Regions from separate parts of the Leucobacter sp. NPDC058333 genome, predicted to be linked through region 1. Evidence: predicted binding sites of a transcription regulator. Region 1 holds the regulator's gene; the other holds the start of a gene.
What was found. The regulator LexA, encoded in region 1, represses DNA repair genes until DNA is damaged. The targets are predictions, from matches to a motif close to TCGAACANNTGTTCGA.
Positions count from the first base shown of each region.

Region 2: the regulator LexA is predicted to act here: its motif matches at 6,087-6,102, upstream of ACFWHR_RS12245 (LexA family protein).

Region 1 covers NZ_JBHXHV010000001.1:1,364,665-1,372,637, forward strand. The annotation lists gene ACFWHR_RS06410 (hypothetical protein) at 1-1,051, shown strand, start outside; gene ACFWHR_RS06415 (methylenetetrahydrofolate reductase) at 1,048-1,953, shown strand; gene lipA (lipoyl synthase) at 2,071-3,090, opposite strand; gene lipB (lipoyl(octanoyl) transferase LipB) at 3,087-3,800, opposite strand; gene lexA (transcriptional repressor LexA) at 3,898-4,563, opposite strand; gene ACFWHR_RS06435 (LysM peptidoglycan-binding domain-containing protein) at 4,824-5,228, shown strand; gene ACFWHR_RS06440 (histidinol-phosphate transaminase) at 5,269-6,366, shown strand; gene hisB (imidazoleglycerol-phosphate dehydratase HisB) at 6,428-7,036, shown strand; gene hisH (imidazole glycerol phosphate synthase subunit HisH) at 7,090-7,725, shown strand; gene priA (bifunctional 1-(5-phosphoribosyl)-5-((5-phosphoribosylamino)methylideneamino)imidazole-4-carboxamide isomerase/phosphoribosylanthranilate isomerase PriA) at 7,828-7,973, shown strand, end outside.
Region 2 covers NZ_JBHXHV010000003.1:367,453-375,425, forward strand. The annotation lists gene ACFWHR_RS12210 (hypothetical protein) at 1-216, opposite strand, end outside; gene ACFWHR_RS12215 (hypothetical protein) at 213-545, opposite strand; gene ACFWHR_RS12220 (hypothetical protein) at 859-2,265, shown strand; gene ACFWHR_RS12225 (hypothetical protein) at 2,355-3,077, shown strand; gene ACFWHR_RS12230 (hypothetical protein) at 3,081-3,572, shown strand; gene ACFWHR_RS12235 (SOS response-associated peptidase) at 3,663-4,355, shown strand; gene ACFWHR_RS12240 (Y-family DNA polymerase) at 4,363-5,646, opposite strand; gene ACFWHR_RS12245 (LexA family protein) at 5,630-6,070, opposite strand; gene ACFWHR_RS12250 (hypothetical protein) at 6,263-6,448, opposite strand; gene ACFWHR_RS12255 (hypothetical protein) at 6,525-7,502, opposite strand; gene ACFWHR_RS12260 (thermonuclease family protein) at 7,522-7,973, opposite strand, start outside.

The DNA.
Region 1 (7,973 bases):
CTCGCCCATCGTGAGTGACGGCGAACAGCGGCGACAGAGTTTTTCCAGCTACCCGCTCGGGACCTCGTTTGACGACGGTCAGATTCTTGAGGGGCCCGTGTTCGCGGTCTTCGCAGACGGCCACCATCGCGTCATTCCGAGTCTCGCGCGCGGACCATTCAGGTTTCGCGCGTGGGCAGCCGACGATGTCACTGCGGCGCGCCCGTTGACGACACTGCCGTTGAAGCAAGCGGTGATCTCGCCCTCAATGCTCTCGTTGATGGTGCCTGTGGCGGGCCTCGGCGAGTACAGCCGCGAGGAGTTTCTCGCCGATGTGGTCGCTGGGTGCGCCGAAGACATTCGTCGCAGCTTTGCCGCTGGGGCGGCGCGCGTCACCATCGACTTCACCGAGGGTCGCCTCGCGCTGCGACGCGATCTTCGTGCGCCGTGGGCAGGCCCAGATGCGCTGGGTGGATTTATTGAGCTGATTAACCGGGTGCTCGCCGAGTTGACCCCCGAACAGCGCGCTGCCGTTGGGGTGCACACATGCCCGGGGAATGATCACGACTCCGCGCACAGCGCCGATGTCGACTACGCCGGGCTGATCCCGGAGCTGTTTCACATCGAGGCTGGGTACTTTCTCGTGCAGGCGGCAAGTGAGAAAGACCCGGATCGTGTCGCTCGCCTGATCGGGCGTCAGCTGCGGCAGCGCTCGCGTTCGGCGGATCAGGCGCCGCGCGTGCTCATCGGGGTGACCAACCCCGCGAGCCCGAAACTTGAGACAGCGGAGGAGATTCGTGACCAGATCGTGCGCGCCGCTCGATTCATTCCGCCGGAGCTCATCGGGTCAACCGACGACTGTGGATTCTCTCCGTATCTGATCGACGAGAAGCCCAAGCACGGTTCGCCAGACTTCGCCCGTGATGTGGCGTTCGCCAAGATCGCAGCTCGGGTGCGCGGCACGAGGCTCGCACAGCAAGAACTCGCGGGCGTGGCTTCTGGTCCTGTCTCGTATGCGGGGTTCGGCAAGACGGGCGCGCCCGCCGGAACGGCGGGGGAGGTGCACGCGTGAATTCACTCCTGCTTCCGGGCGGCGGTGCCACCCGCGCGCGCTTTTCTTTCGAGGTGTTTCCGGCGCGATCGGGCGCGGCCGCCCTCGCGCTCGGCCACGCCGTGCAGCACCTGTCGGCGGCTGACCCAGACTTCATCTCGGTGACGTACGGTGCAAACGGCTCGAACCGCGGTGCCTCGCTCGATCTCGTGAAGTACCTGCGAGACCACACCGATGCGTTGCCGCTCGCACACCTGACAACCGTGAGTGAGACTCGCGAGGCCGTGCGCGAGGCGATTCACGCGATCATGGACGCCGGCGTGCATGATTTTCTTGCGCTGCGAGGCGACCCGCCGCGCGGCACAGACGAGAGCGATGCCGGGGTCATCGGTTCACTCAGCTCGCTCGAACTGGTGCAGCTTATTTCGGAGGCTCGTGCCGAGCGACCAGCGTTCACGAGCGTCGGTCGCACGGCAGTAGCCGCGTACCCGAACGGCCACCCGCTTTCGCGGTCTCGCTCCGAAGACCTCGACTGGCTTGTCGCCAAGCAGGAGGCGGGGGCGAACCTCGCAATCACTCAGCTCTTCTTCCACGCCGACGACTATCTATCGTTCGTCGACGATGCGGGGAAGGCAGGGCTGACTATTCCCGTGCTGCCCGGCTTAATGCCGGTCGCGACGAGCGCGCAACTGCGCAAGGTCGCGTCTCTCGCTGGCCAGGCAGCCCCCGCGGATCTCGCGCGCGAGCTCGAGGCTGAAGGTGGCTATGCGCCCGAACTCGGCGTCGAACACACCGTAGCCCTGGCGAGCGAGTTGCTGGCGGGAGGTGCCCCGTCGGTGCACCTGTACACCTTTAATCGGCACGAGCAGGTACTGGCGGTGCTGCGCGAGCTGAATCTACTGACGCCTGATCCGGTGCGCTGAGCAGTGTTCGGGCTCAGCTCGAGATGCGCTTGAACCGAGTTCGGGATGAGCTTAGGTTGAGCTCGATCTGGAAGCGGCGAGCGGTGCTTGTGCTCGCTCGCCGCTCGCCGATCTCAGCTACACCGCCTGCGGGAACGAGTTCGCAGAGCGTTCCGTGAGGTGCGCGAGCGTCTCGGGTATCGGGCGCCCCTGCGCCAGCATTGTTTGCGCCCACAACCGACCAGCGCGATACGACGATCGCACGAGCGGGCCAGCGAGTACCCCGGAGAACCCCATTTCCTCTGCTTCAAGTTGCAACTCCGTAAATTCCTCCGGTCGCACCCAGCGGTCGATGGGGTGGTGCAAGGTCGACGGACGCAGATACTGCGTGAGTGTCAAGATGTCGCAGCCCGAGTCGCGAAGCTCTCGCATGGTGTCGGTGACCTCAGTGCGGGTCTCGCCCATCCCCAAAATGAGGTTTGACTTGGTCACCATGTCGGAGCGTCGCGCAAGCGCGATGACGTCGAGGGACCGTTCATAGCGGAAACCCGGCCGAATGCTGCGGAAAATGCGCGGTACCGTTTCGAGATTGTGCGCAAAGACCTGCGGTCCTGCCTCGAAGACTTGTGCGAGGTCTTCCGGGCGGCCCCCAAGGTCGTCGGCGAGGACCTCGACGCCTGAACCCGGGTTCAACGCGTTGATCTGACGGATGGTCTCGGCGTAGAGCCAGGCTCCGGTGTCGGGGAGATCGTCGCGAGTCACGCCGGTGATGGTCGCGTACTTGAGGCCCATCGTGCGCACCGACTCGGCAACTCGGCGCGGTTCATCACGATCGAGCGGAAGCGGCTTGCCGCTGGCGATCATGCAGAAGTCACAGCGACGGGTGCAGATCGAACCGCCGATGAGGAATGTCGCCTCGCGGTCTTCCCAGCACTCGAATACGTTGGGGCACCCGGCTTCCTGGCATACCGTGTGCAGACCTTCCTTGGCGACGAGATCGCGCACTTCGCGGTACTCGGGGCCGAGGCGGGCGCGCGTCTTGATCCACGATGGCTTTTTTTCAATTGGGGTCTCAGCGTTGCGGGACTCGATGCGCAGCAGTTTGCGGCCCTCCGGCTCCGGTCGAGTTCCGGTTGAGGGGAGGCGCTGCGCGCTCATGCGATGACCCCTTCGAGAGTAGCCTCGAGGCGACTCTGCAGGGGCTCCGCGACCTGCGCTGGCGTGATGGTGCGGCCGGCGATCTCGCTCAAAGTGGTGACTCCCGCGTCTCTGATGCCACACGGCACGAAGTTCAAAAACGGGGCTGGATCATTGCTGCAGTTAATTGCCAGCCCGTGTGTGATTACTCCTGCCTTGGCGTGTAGGCCGATCTGCGCGACCTTGGCGAGCTGGCCGTCTGCAGCGTCTGCCCACACGCCGGACCGGCCCTCAACGCGTCGACCGGAGAGGCCGAACTCGGCCATCACATCGATGATCGTCTCCTCGAGCGCGCGCACGAGATCGACAACGCCCACCTGTGGGCGCAGACGCACGATGGGGTAGGCCACGAGTTGACCCGGCCCATGCCAGGTGACGCGCCCGCCGCGATCGACGGGCACCACAGGTGTGCCGTCGCTTGGATACTCGTCTGGATCGGATCGCCTGCCAGCCGTGTACACCGGGAGGTGTTCGAGCAGCAGGATCGTTCCGAGCTGAGAGCCGCCCTCGAGGCGTGCTGCGGCCTCGGCCTGCAGTGCCAGGCCGTGCTCGTATGGCACGAAGTCGGGGGCGAAACCCACGGATCGGGATTCCACTCGGGATGGGGGCTGCGGCTGTCCGAGCTGCGGCGAGGAGGCTCGCACTGCAGGTGCATCGTCGGTGCTGATCATGCTCCCAGGCTAGTTGGACGCGATCAAACAAATCAAGTCCCGTAAAAAAGCCGCGCTCGACGGATGGTCTGAGCGCGGCTTCCTGGAGTGCCGGGCGCTACACCGAGCGGAACACAGCGACAACTCGCCCGAGCACTTCAGCGTGATCACCGAGGATGGGCTCGAAGGCGCTATTGCGGGGAAGCAACCAAGTGTGTCCGTCTCGCCGACGGAACACCTTTACGGTTGCCTCGCCGTCGAGCATTGCGGCGACGATGTCGCCGTTCTCTGCCTCTCGCTGCTGGCGGATAACGACGAAATCGCCGTCGCAGATGGCGGCGTCGATCATAGATTCGCCGACTACGCGCAGCATAAACAGCTGGCCGTCTCCGACTAGCTGTCGGGGGAGTGGCACAATCTCTTCGACCTGCTGGTCGGCGGTGATGGGAACGCCAGCAGCAATCTGGCCGACAAGCGGCACGAACGCTGCTTCGACGGGCTGCTGTGCGGGGGCGTCGCTGATCGCGCTGGCCGTCGACGCGAGCTCGACCAGGATCTCAAGTGCACGGGGACGGTTCGGGTCGCGGCGGATGTAGCCGCCGAGCTCCAGGCGACTGAGCTGGTGCGTGACGCTCGAAAGGGAAGAGAGACCAACGGCGTCGCCGATCTCGCGCATGCTCGGCGGGTAGCCGCGGCTTTCCACCGAACGGGCGATGTACTCGAGAATCGCCTGTTGCTTCTCACTCAGGGGCTTCGTGGATCGGGGCGCAGCTGCATTGCTCATCGCTGGTCCTTTCTAGCCCGAAGGCGGTGCGGGATTGTCGCGATCCATGAATGTCGGTGGTTGCTGATTCAGTGATCCCGTTGACCGAAACCCTAGCCGCGGTATTCGAACACTGGCAAACACGTGTTCGAGTGTCGCGAAAAAAATCGAAACATATCTTCGATTAATCCCTTGCGGTTTCGAATCATCGTATATATATTCGAAACAGATGTTCGCACGGGTGGGAAATCCGAGGGCATCCGAACAGAAGGGAAGTCATCATGAGCGCATCAGCGGTTCTGAGTCAGGATTCACGAGAGATCACCGTGTCGACGGGATCGATCCGCCTGACTCGTCGCGGGCGCATCGTGTTTGGTGCCTTCGCGACTGTCTTGGTCGCGGCCCTTCTCGCGCTCGTGGCGGCGTTCGCTGCGCCCGAAGCGATGGCCTCGGCCCACGGGTCGAACGGGCAGCAGTTCGAGTACGTCGTGGTGCAGCCCGGCTCATCGCTCTGGTCGCTCGCGACCGACCTTGATCCCGCCGCAGACCCACGTGATCTCGTTACTGAAATTGTGCAGCTGAATCAGCTGAACGATTCGTCAGTGCAGGCGGGCGATGCGATCGCGGTTCCGCTGCGATACTCAGACAACCCGATCGTTGTATCCGGAGATGACCTCGGCGTGTAGCTCAGTTCCGGCTCGCCGGTCGCGGCTTTAGACTGGTGAAGTGACCAGCCTGAGCGATCTTCCTCTCCGCGACAACCTTGTCGGCCAGCAGCCGTACGGTGCCCCTCAAGACACCGTGGCTGTGCGCTTGAACGTCAACGAGAACACGCATCCGATTCCTGAAGAGGTTGCGATTGACATCGTGCAATCGCTCGCACACGCGGTCACGGGAGTGAATCGGTACCCCGATCGAGAGTTCGTGGAGCTTCGCACCTCCCTTGCGGCGTACCTGGGTCACGGCCTCGCCGCTGAACAGGTTTGGGCGGCGAACGGCTCGAACGAGGTGCTGCAGCAGGTGCTGCAGGCGTTCGGGGGGCCTGGGCGGTCGCTGCTGAGTTTTACGCCGACCTATTCGATGTACCCGCTGCTTGCCGCTGGGACCGACACTGACTGGATTCCCGTCGAGCGTCCTGATGATTACGTCCTCACGACCGAGTCGGTGGTTGAAGCGCTGCGAGAGCACCAGCCGGACATTGCCATACTGTGCGGGCCGAACAACCCAACAGGAACCACGCTTGACTCAGAGGTGATTCTCGCAGCCTATGACGCCTTCGACGGCATATTGATCGTCGACGAGGCCTATCAAGAATTCGACGCCGAACACGAAAGTGCTGTCGCACTGCTCCCCGGGCGACACAGGTTGCTCGTGTCGCGCACGATGAGCAAGGCGTTTGCATTTGCGGGCGTGCGGCTCGGCTACCTTGCTGCAGACGCCGCCATCATCGACGCGCTTCGGCTCGTCCGTCTGCCGTATCACCTCTCGGCGCTCACGCAGGCCGCGGCGACCGCTGCGCTGCGGCACGCTGAGGCGATGCTCGCCACGGTCGCTGATATTCGCGGGCAGCGCGATCGTATCGCTGAGGCCCTCACGGGTCTTGGCTACGTAGTGCACCCCTCTGGCGCGAACTTCCTGTTGGTGGGAGGCTTCGCCGATCCGGCAGCCACGTTTGAGGCGCTCTTCGCCCGCGGCATTCTGATTCGTAACCTCAGCATCCCGGGGCACCTGCGCATCACCGCGGGTACGGAGGCCGAAACCACAGCGGTTATCGAAGCCATCACCGCGCTCGGCCCTGGTGGCGCTCGCTCGGCAGGGGAGTAACCAACAGGGCTGCCCGAGTTTGGATGACTGACGGTTGTTCGCGGCCGATAGACTGACAACCATGACTGCAGCTCCGCGCACCGCCTCGCTCACACGATCGACGAGCGAGTCGCAGATCACCCTGAGTGTCGACCTCGACGGTACTGGCTCGTCGCAAATTGAGACCGGCGTGCCGTTCTTCGATCACATGCTCACCGCGTTCGCGCGGCACTCACTCACTGACCTCACGGTCACAGCGGTTGGCGACGTGCACATCGACGTGCACCACACGGTTGAAGACACGGGCATTCTGCTCGGACAGGCGATCTTGGAGGCGTTGGGCGACAAAGTCGGCATCTCGCGCTACGGTGACGCGCTCGTCCCGCTCGATGAGGCGCTCGCTCAGGCGGTCGTCGATATTTCCGGTCGACCATATCTTGTGCACTCCGGGGAGCCCGCAGGGTACGAGTTCCACCTCATCGGCGGGCATTTCACCGGCTCAATGGTGCGCCACTTCTTCGAGGCGCTGACGCTGAATGCGCGACTGACGGTGCACCTGAAGCTGCTCGAGGGCCGTGATCCTCACCACATCGCCGAGGCCGAGTTCAAGGCATTCGCACGCGCGTTCCGCGAAGCGAAGGCGCTCGACCCGCGCGTCTCCGGCGTGCCATCCACCAAGGGCGCGCTGTGACTGACGCCCCGGCGAGCAGCGGCGCGGCGCACGCGGGCGAAGCGGGCAACGACGTGACCGCACGAAAGTCGGTTGTGGTGCTCGATTACGGTTCGGGCAACGTTCACTCCGCCGTCAAAGCGCTCGTTCACGCGGGCGCTGACGTCGAGTTGACGCGCGATCCCGCTGCCGTGTTGGCCGCTGACGGACTCCTCGTGCCCGGCGTCGGCGCCTTCGACGCGGTTATGCGGCAATTGCGGTCCGTGCGCGGTGACGAGTTGATCGATCGCCGGCTCGCCGGTGGCCGCGCAGTGCTCGGCATCTGCGTCGGGGCGCAGGTGTTGTTCGACCGCGGAATTGAGCGCGGCGTTGAGACCGAGGGGCTTGGTCAGTGGCCGGGCACGGTGCGTGAACTCAGTGCCCCCGTGCTGCCGCACATGGGTTGGAACACGGTCGATGTGCCGCAGGGCTCCCGACTTTTTGCGGGGCTTGAGCGCGAGCGCTTCTATTTCGTGCACAGCAATGGCGCGACGGAGTGGACCATTGAGGGGCGCACCGAGGCGACGCGTCCGCTTGTGACGTGGGCCGAACACGGTGAGCGGTTCATCGCCGCCGTTGAAAACGGGCCGCTTAGCGCCACTCAGTTTCATCCCGAAAAGTCGGGCGACGCTGGAATCCAACTGCTCAGGAACTGGATCGCCACCCTCTGAACCTGGGGCGGCGTTTCGGTACCACGACCGAATCGCACGCTCGCCCCGTCGTACTCGAATTGGCAGCGGCGGAAACGCCGCGCACCCGAAGGAGAACCCCGCATGAGTGAACTCGCTGAAGGCCCCGAACTGCAGCTGCTTCCGGCGATCGACATGGTCGACGGCAAAGCTGTACGACTGACTCAGGGCGAAGCCGGAACAGAAACAAACTATGGCAGCCCTGTTGATGCTGCCCTTGACTGGATCGA
Region 2 (7,973 bases), on a different contig from region 1:
GCTCTCCACGGGTTCGGGCTCTGCTCTGAGCTGCATCGGAGGCCGATCTTCGTCAACGTACGAGTCGATCCGGTCTCCTTGGCCGAGCGAAACACGACGGATCGCTTCATCGTTGGATCTCGCGTACACGAGATCGGTAACGACGGTCACCAGGTGAGAGGTGACAATGAACGGCCGCTCATCACTTCGGCGGATCATTGTTATGTCTGCAGTCACGCCTCCCCCTTCGGGTCGACGATCTTGTAGGCCCTACCCTCTTGACGGATCGTCGGCCAGAAACCTCCCTCAGCGACGAGGACCCCCTCGGCTTGAAGCACATCGACACATGCATCGAGGTATTCGAGCACCTTCCTCGCGTTTGGCGAGTGGTAGTTCTCTGGCGCTGAAGGGTCGTCGCGGGTGAAGTACATCTCAGCCGCTGCGCTTTCGAGGATCGAGAAGGGGACCTCAATTGTCACGGTTGGCTCGGCGTCGATTTCCTCCTGGGTGAAACTACGCGCCACACCACTCGGGTTCTGCCCTTTTTTGCCCTGGCTGTTTTCCATTCATGGCCTCCATTTCGCGTCGGGTGGGTACCCGATCACTACTGAGATGCGCGGCCGCGCGCACCTCGTGTCACGGAACGCGGGACGCACAAACCCTCGAATGCCAGTGGTGTAAGGAGAAGTTCCGGCGAAACGCAGTGGAGCCGGAACAAGCAGCGTCTGCGCTGCGATAGAAGAACTGGGCAAGTACTGCCCGGGGTTATTGCTGCTGTGCAGACACGAGCAGTTGATCTGCGCATGGTGAGGTGTAGCGGGCAAAAGATCGGAGGGGGCTCTTCCCCCTCCTAGTGCGCGGCCGACCCGTTCGATGGGTATGAGTGATCTTCCATCCACCGCCCAGAGCACGCTCCTGCAGTGCTCGTTCTGCCTGTTCACGAACACCGTTATCGAGACCGAAGACGCGCTCTGCAAGAACTGCGGGCTCGACCTCTCCCGAGCGTTGCAAAGGCGAACGCAACCTGAGCCGGAAATGATTGAGCCCGACACCGACGTCGAGCAAGTCGCTGTGGAAGAGCCGCCTCCTGCCGAAACGCTCTCCGAACTGCTCCGCGTCGACGCGGTCGAACCGGAGACTCGGAGCGCTCGGCGCCCGTCACGTGCGCCTTGGATCATCGCCGGATCATTCGGCGTCGCGATCGTCCTCGCGTCTGTCTTCACCTGGCTGGTCGTCACGACCACCCCGATGGCGGTCACTGAAGAAGCGACGCCCCAGACCACGGTGACTCTGAACGGATGGACGAAGACGCCGGCATGGGTGGCTGACGTCGACGCGACAGCGACAGCCGAGAGCGCAGACGGTGCGACACTGCTCACCACGAGCCGCGCGAGTGCGAGCGTCATCGACACCCAGACCGGCGACATCATCGCGACCCAGCCCCTCGGCGATAAGGCCGCGACCGCGTACTGGGTCGGCGACACCGGAGTCGTTGTCGACGGCGACAACCTGCACGTCTGGACCAGCGACACGGACATGCACACGAAGAACGCCGATGGTGAGAGCGACACGGGACACGACAGTGACGCTTGGACAACGGTCGACCTCGATGGGGACGCGTTCACGATCCGCGGCGACATGGCGTTCATCGTCGCGAAGGTGGGCGCGAAGTATGAGCGACTCAACGGCGACGGGACACGCGACACCATTCCGGTCCCCACGAAGGGCGCAGTGCCTGTCGCCGCGACCAACAAGCAGATCGTGTGGGGCACCAACAAAGGTGTCGCCTACGTCACCGATGCGGACGGCATGAAGGGACGCGACATCACGCTCGCTCAACCCAACAAGAGCGCGACCGTGTCGCGCTGGGTTGGCGGCGACGAAAAGCACGTCTATGTCGTGTGGACGAACGACGACAAGGACACGCTAGTCGTCCATTCGCTGAAGTCAGGCGACACGTTCTCCACCAACCCCCTCCCCGCAGCAGAAGACGCGCGGGCGACAGTGACCCGGAACGGGGCGAGTGTCGCCTACGCGAATGTGCTGATCAATGCGACGACAGGTGCCACCACCGAAATCGACCATGCCGTTGTCGCCGCGGTCGGCGACAACTTCCTCGGCGATGACCCGGCCGCTCTCATCGGCGCGGACGGCAAGGCGACTTCATTGAAGGGCGACAAGGTGACCCCTGTCGCGGTGTCCCCGGATGGGTCACTCATCGTGAACACCGGAAAGCAAATCGCAGCCCTCACCCCCAAGGAGCCGGCAGCGAGTGCGCAGGACTAACGATCTTCACCCCGAGGGCGATGACGCGCGGGCACCGCCCCGCGCCGTAACCCCTCACCCATCACCCACATCACACAATGGAGCATCCAGTGAAATCCAAGACCCTCCTTACCGCCGCAGTCGCGGCCGGGATCGTTCTCGCACCTACCGCGGCAATGGCAGCCGAACCCACCGACGAGATCGCCACCGAGCAGACCACCGTCACGCCAGCAGGAAACCCTGATGATTGCGCGCCACTGACGCTCACTCCCCTTGAAACAGCAATCGAGTTGGAGCCGGCCACTGTCGAGCTCGACACGTGCGACGAGACTCCCCTGCCCGTGGCAGACGTCGTCGACGACGCGAACGCCGACGTCGGCGATCCCGTCATCGAACCAGTAGACCCGGTCGATCCCGTCGACCCAATCGATCCCGTCGACCCAACCGATCCGGTTGATCCCACTGATCCGGTGGACCCAACTGATCCCGTCGATCCCACTGATCCTGTCGACCCAACCGATCCCACTGATCCGGTTGACCCGGTCGAGCCCGAGCAGCCCGTGACACCGGAGGTTCCTGTGGAGCCTGACGTGCCAGTGAGCACTGAAGGTGTGGGTGTGTGGCCGGCCTCGAATGGGTGGGGGTCGAGCGTTGAGTACGCGCCTGCAACGCAGCCAACAACACTCGCTACGACAGGAAGCGGCGACTCGGTTGCGCTCTCTGCAACAGCTGTCGCCGTCGCCGCAGCGGGTGGGGTCATCTTCGGACGTCGCCGCATTGGTCAGGCTCTGCGCACCGCGGTGTCTGGTTCTCGAAACGCGACGGAGGTGTAACCCATGTCGAGCCAGACCGTATTCGAAATTAGCCACTCCTGCGGTCACGAGCAAGAGCGAGACTTGTCAGAGACTGCGGCTTCACTCCGCCCCAAGAAGGCAGAGTGGTGGGAAACGCAGATCTGCACGGATTGCCTGCGAGCGACGCCCCGCAAACGCACCATTTCAAAAGAGCTGCGCGCCGAGTGGAACGCGAAGCGCGAAAGCGCCTACGAGGACCAGGAACGCATGAACCTGCCGCCCCTGCAAGGCAGCGAGAAGCAAATCCCCTGGGGCACAGAGGAGCGATTCACGCTGTTGCGTGACGCCTACGAAGAACTGGTGCAATCCGAGCAGCTCAGCGAGGATGAGTTCGATGCGGAGGTGATCGAGCCCGCCCGCCGCATCGACAAGGCACGGTGGTGGATCGACCATAAAGGTTCGTCACTCGCGGATCTCCGCACGGATCTCAAAGATCCTGGCGAACAGTTCTTGGGGTCAGAGAACCCTTTCTGAGCCTGTGAACCCAAAGCGCCCTCTGCCGCCTGGCAGGGGGCGCTTTTACGTGCGGCGCATCGGTCGCCTGGGGACGCGTACGCTGTGGGCATGTGCGGAAGAGTCATCGTCGACTACGACGAGAACATGGATGTTGCCGGGAACACGGAACTCGCCGGATGGATGACGCAGCGACCCGAGGGGTACCAAGCCTCCTGGAATTTGAAACCGACGCAGGATATCCCTGTCGCGTTTACAGATCACAAGAGTGGTGATCATCGGTTTGAGCTGGCGTACTGGTCGCTCGTGCCGATCTGGTCGAAGGAGCTCAAAACGAAGTTCCCAACTTTCAATGCGCGCTCGGAGACGGCCGCGGAGAAAGCGAGCTTCAAAGCATCAGTGAAGAACCGGCGTTGCATCATCCCCGTGTCGGGGTTCTATGAGTGGACTGGTCCGAAATCGAAGCGAACGCCACACGCGATCTTCGGCCCCGCACCGATCATTCCGATGGCTGGCCTGTATTCGTGGTGGCACGAGCCGGACGCAGGGGATGACGAAGGCTGGCACCTCACTGCGACAATCCTTACGCGCGCTTCGGCCGGCGTGATGGAGCCACTGCATGACCGTATGCCGGTGTTCATGTCAGATGAGCTACTGCAGGACTGGCTTGACCCCGAAACGGTGGGTGACAAGTTGCTGATGGAGGCCGTTTCAGAGGGTGCGGTATCGCTCAGTGAGCAACTGCGCGAGTACGAGGTGTTACCGCTGCGGGGCGACGGTCCCGAGCTGATCCTGCCGGCGTAACGCAACTTCAGGCGGTCGCCTCGCAGAGTTCATCCCAGTGCGTCGTGGCACGGCGTGAGAGCATCTCTCGCTTCATGTTCCACACGGGTGCGCCCTGCAAGCCGCCAAGGCCCACACCGATCGCTCGCGGTCCGAGCTTGCTCGTGATCGCGTCGAGCGTTTCCCCGACATGCCTCCCCTCGAACTCTGGTTCGAAGAGCGCGAGGGGTGCCGCGCTGCCCTTGGGTCGAAGCCCTGTGAGCACGACACCTGCACGCACATAGGGCATTCCGTGACGGATGCGTGGCAGGAGCGCGAACGCTGCCTTGCCAATCCCGATCGGGTCATCGGTGGGAGTTGGGATGCCGACAGCGACGTGCGGGTTGTGGGACTCACCTGGTCGGTGCCAGCTTGTCGCAGACCACGCCGAGACAACGCCGGCGACTTGGCCCTGCGCGCGGAGCCGGCTACTGACCCGCTGCGCGTAAATGGAGAGCACTTGCTGCATGTCAGAGACCGTCTGTACGGGGCGTGAGAAGCTGCGGGAGAAGATCAGCTGGTCTTTGTACTCGCGTACCTCTTCGAGCGGGATACAGGAGATTCCGCGCAGCTCGTACACGGTGCGCTCCATCACCACGGAGAACTTCTTACGAATCCACTTCGCGTCCGCGTCGCGCAGCTCTTTCACGGTGTGGATGTTCATTGCGGCCAGGCGTTTACCGGTGCGTGAGGCGATTCCCCAGAGGTCGGTGACGTGGGTGCCTTCCATGATGCGGTCGGTGTGGGTGGGGCTGTAGCTCCCGAGGTGGCAGACACCGCCGAGTGAGAGATCCGCTTTCGCACCCCTGCTCGCGAGCTTTGCGAGGGTCTTTGAGCGTCCAATTCCGACGCGGACGGGAATCCCCGTGCAGCGGAGTACTTCGGCGCGGATCTCGTGCCCGAGAGCGGTGAGCTCGTCGACGGTGCCGCGGAGTTCCACGAAGCTCTCGTCGATCGAGTACACCTCCTGCCAGGCGCAGTAGCGGCCGATGATTTCCATGACGCGGGCAGAGAGCGACCCGTAGAGCTCGTAGTTGCTCGAGCGGGCGATGACGCCGGCGGCTTTGGGGTACCCTTCGAGCTTGAACCACGGGATACCCATTGGGATATCGAGCGCTTTCGCCTCGCGGTTCAGAGCGACGACGCAGCCGTCGTTGTTTGAGAGCACCACGATGGGTTTGCCGTCGAGAGGGGGGTCAAAGACGCGCTCGCAGGATGCGTAGAACGATTCGCAGTCGATGAGCGCGATCTGGCGTTCAGGTACGGAGGACACGGTGCAGACTCCGGGTGACGACTCCCCAGACGCGAAGCTCAGACAGTTCCGCGATCTCGATGTTCGGGTGCTGCGGATTCTCGGCCGAGAGGACCACGGAACCATCTGACATGAGCCGGAGCCGCTTCACGGTCATCTCCCCGTCGACCACGGCCACAACCACGTGGCCGTCTTTGGCTTGGATTGAGCGATCGACAATGAGTTCGTCGCCGTCGAAGATCCCCGCCCGGACAATGCTGTGCCCGCGCGCTCGGATGAGGAACGTGGAGACGCGGTTTGGCATCAAGTGCTCGTTCAGGTCGAGCTCGCTGGTTTGGTAGTCCTGAGCGGGTGATGGAAACCCGCACAGCACTTCAACGTTTGCGACATCGACGAGTGCTGCAGGGGCGTCTGCAGTGAGAGCACGAATGTCCGCGATCTGCATTTCACACCCCACTTATTCGAATCTGTGTTCGAATAAGGATATTACGCTTCCGGGCTGACATTCGGGGCGAGAGCCCATCAGCTTAGGGTGCGTCGTTGCGGCCGCTGCGGCGAAATCGCGCAGTTCAGGTGGGGTGATTGTTCCCGATCGGATATCCAAGGTCATGGCGTGGCGCGTCGGCCGCGCGATCGGCTACTCGCGGTACCAGGCGAGGATCAGGGCATTTGCGGGGATGACCGCTGAGGCTTTGGCCGCTGCCCATTCGTGGTGTTCGTCGCCGACGACTTCAGTGACTGTGAAATTGTTGAGGTCGCGGGCGTGGCGTTCCTGGGTGGGGATCGCTCCGGCTTCTAGTGCGATGAGTGCTCGTGCTCGCATGGGTCCAGGCTAGTTGTTTCGGGCAAACGAAAAGGGGAGGGAGCCGCGCCTGGCTACCTCCCCTTCGCAGGTAGATCTAGTGGGTGATGCCCGGCTGATCCCGTTGCTGGTGGACGTTCTGCATCATTTGATCGTGCTGCTGTTGGTGCGCCTGATTGGCAGCCGCCAGTGCGGAACTGTGTTCCTGGTATCGAGCCTGCGCCCACCCGTCGATCTCGTTGACGAGCTGGTTAATGCCGCTGGCATTGACTTCGCCGCCGCCTGTTTGAACCCAGAACGCTGCGCCGTCGACTGTGGCGTATTTCTCCGCGCGCCAGCTCCAACTATTGGGGATGCGGTCAGCGTCCAATGAGTCGGTTCCGATGTACTGCTCGGTCATGACCAGCCGTTGATTACCGTCCGCGTTGTGAAACACGAAGTGCCCAACTCCGAAGGCGTCTGGGTCTTGGTCCGAGTATTCGATTGCGGCACCAAAATCGGTAGCGATGACGGCCATTTCGGCGCTGAGGTACTGCATGGCCGCTTCGCGCTCGTGCCTCTGGCTGCTGGTCTCGATCGTGAGCTTGACGTCCTGGTGTTCGTCGACGCGCATGATGTAGCTGCCGTCTTCGTTTTTCTGTATCCAGGCGGTGAAGATGGTGTTGCTCTCCGGGTCGTCGAAGTCGACTCGACCGTAGTTGTCGCCATTCATCTGGGTAGTGGCAGTTTCGGAATACGTGGTGTCGTCGTCCGGATACTCGCCCTCTTCGGGGTCGCCGGTGCCGAGCCGAGACGGGAGTCCGTATTCCTGGGTGAGGGCCTCGATTTCGGCGTAGAGCCTCGCCGCGTACTCGCGTTGGGAGTCGCCGGGAATATCGCCGTCTTCCAAGCGGAAGGCGTTCTCTTGAGCCCATTCCGCCTTGCCCGTGAGCTCTGAGATTTTCTCTTCAACCTCTTTAATACTCATCGAAGGTGATGAAGTGTTTTGGGCAGGTGCAGGGGTCGCGGGGTCCTGTACCCAAATCTTGGGTTCGAGTCGCAATCCGGTGTCGTAGGGCGTTTTGTTCTCGGGCATGGTGGTGTTCTCCGTTTCGTTATCGGGTGGTGCAGTGTCCCCAGAGCCCGATGTGAGCGTCGCGCGCTGCGGCCTCTGCAGCGCGGAAGTCATCGTGTCCGGCATAGGGGGTGTTGTAGGTGTATTCGTGCCCGGCTCCCTGCTCGAGGAGCAGCTGCGCGATATTGCCTGAGTCGGTGTGGATGTGACGGAGGAGTCGCCCGTATTTGTCGGTGTCTCCTTGGCTGGGGTCGGTGACGAGCTCGACCTTCTGGCCGTCGACGAGGTTGCTGAGCGCGGTGCGGGCGTCTTGGGCGTAGCATTCGTCGGCCACTCCCCCGCGTCCGATTTCTGGGGTGTTGATGCCGATGATGCGGACGCGGTTCTTGGTGCCGTTCTCGTCGATGGTGTTGATGGTGTCGCCGTCGACCACGGCGATCACCTGTTGCGGGGAGGATGTGCCCGGTTCAGGGGCCTGCGCGTCAGTGTCGA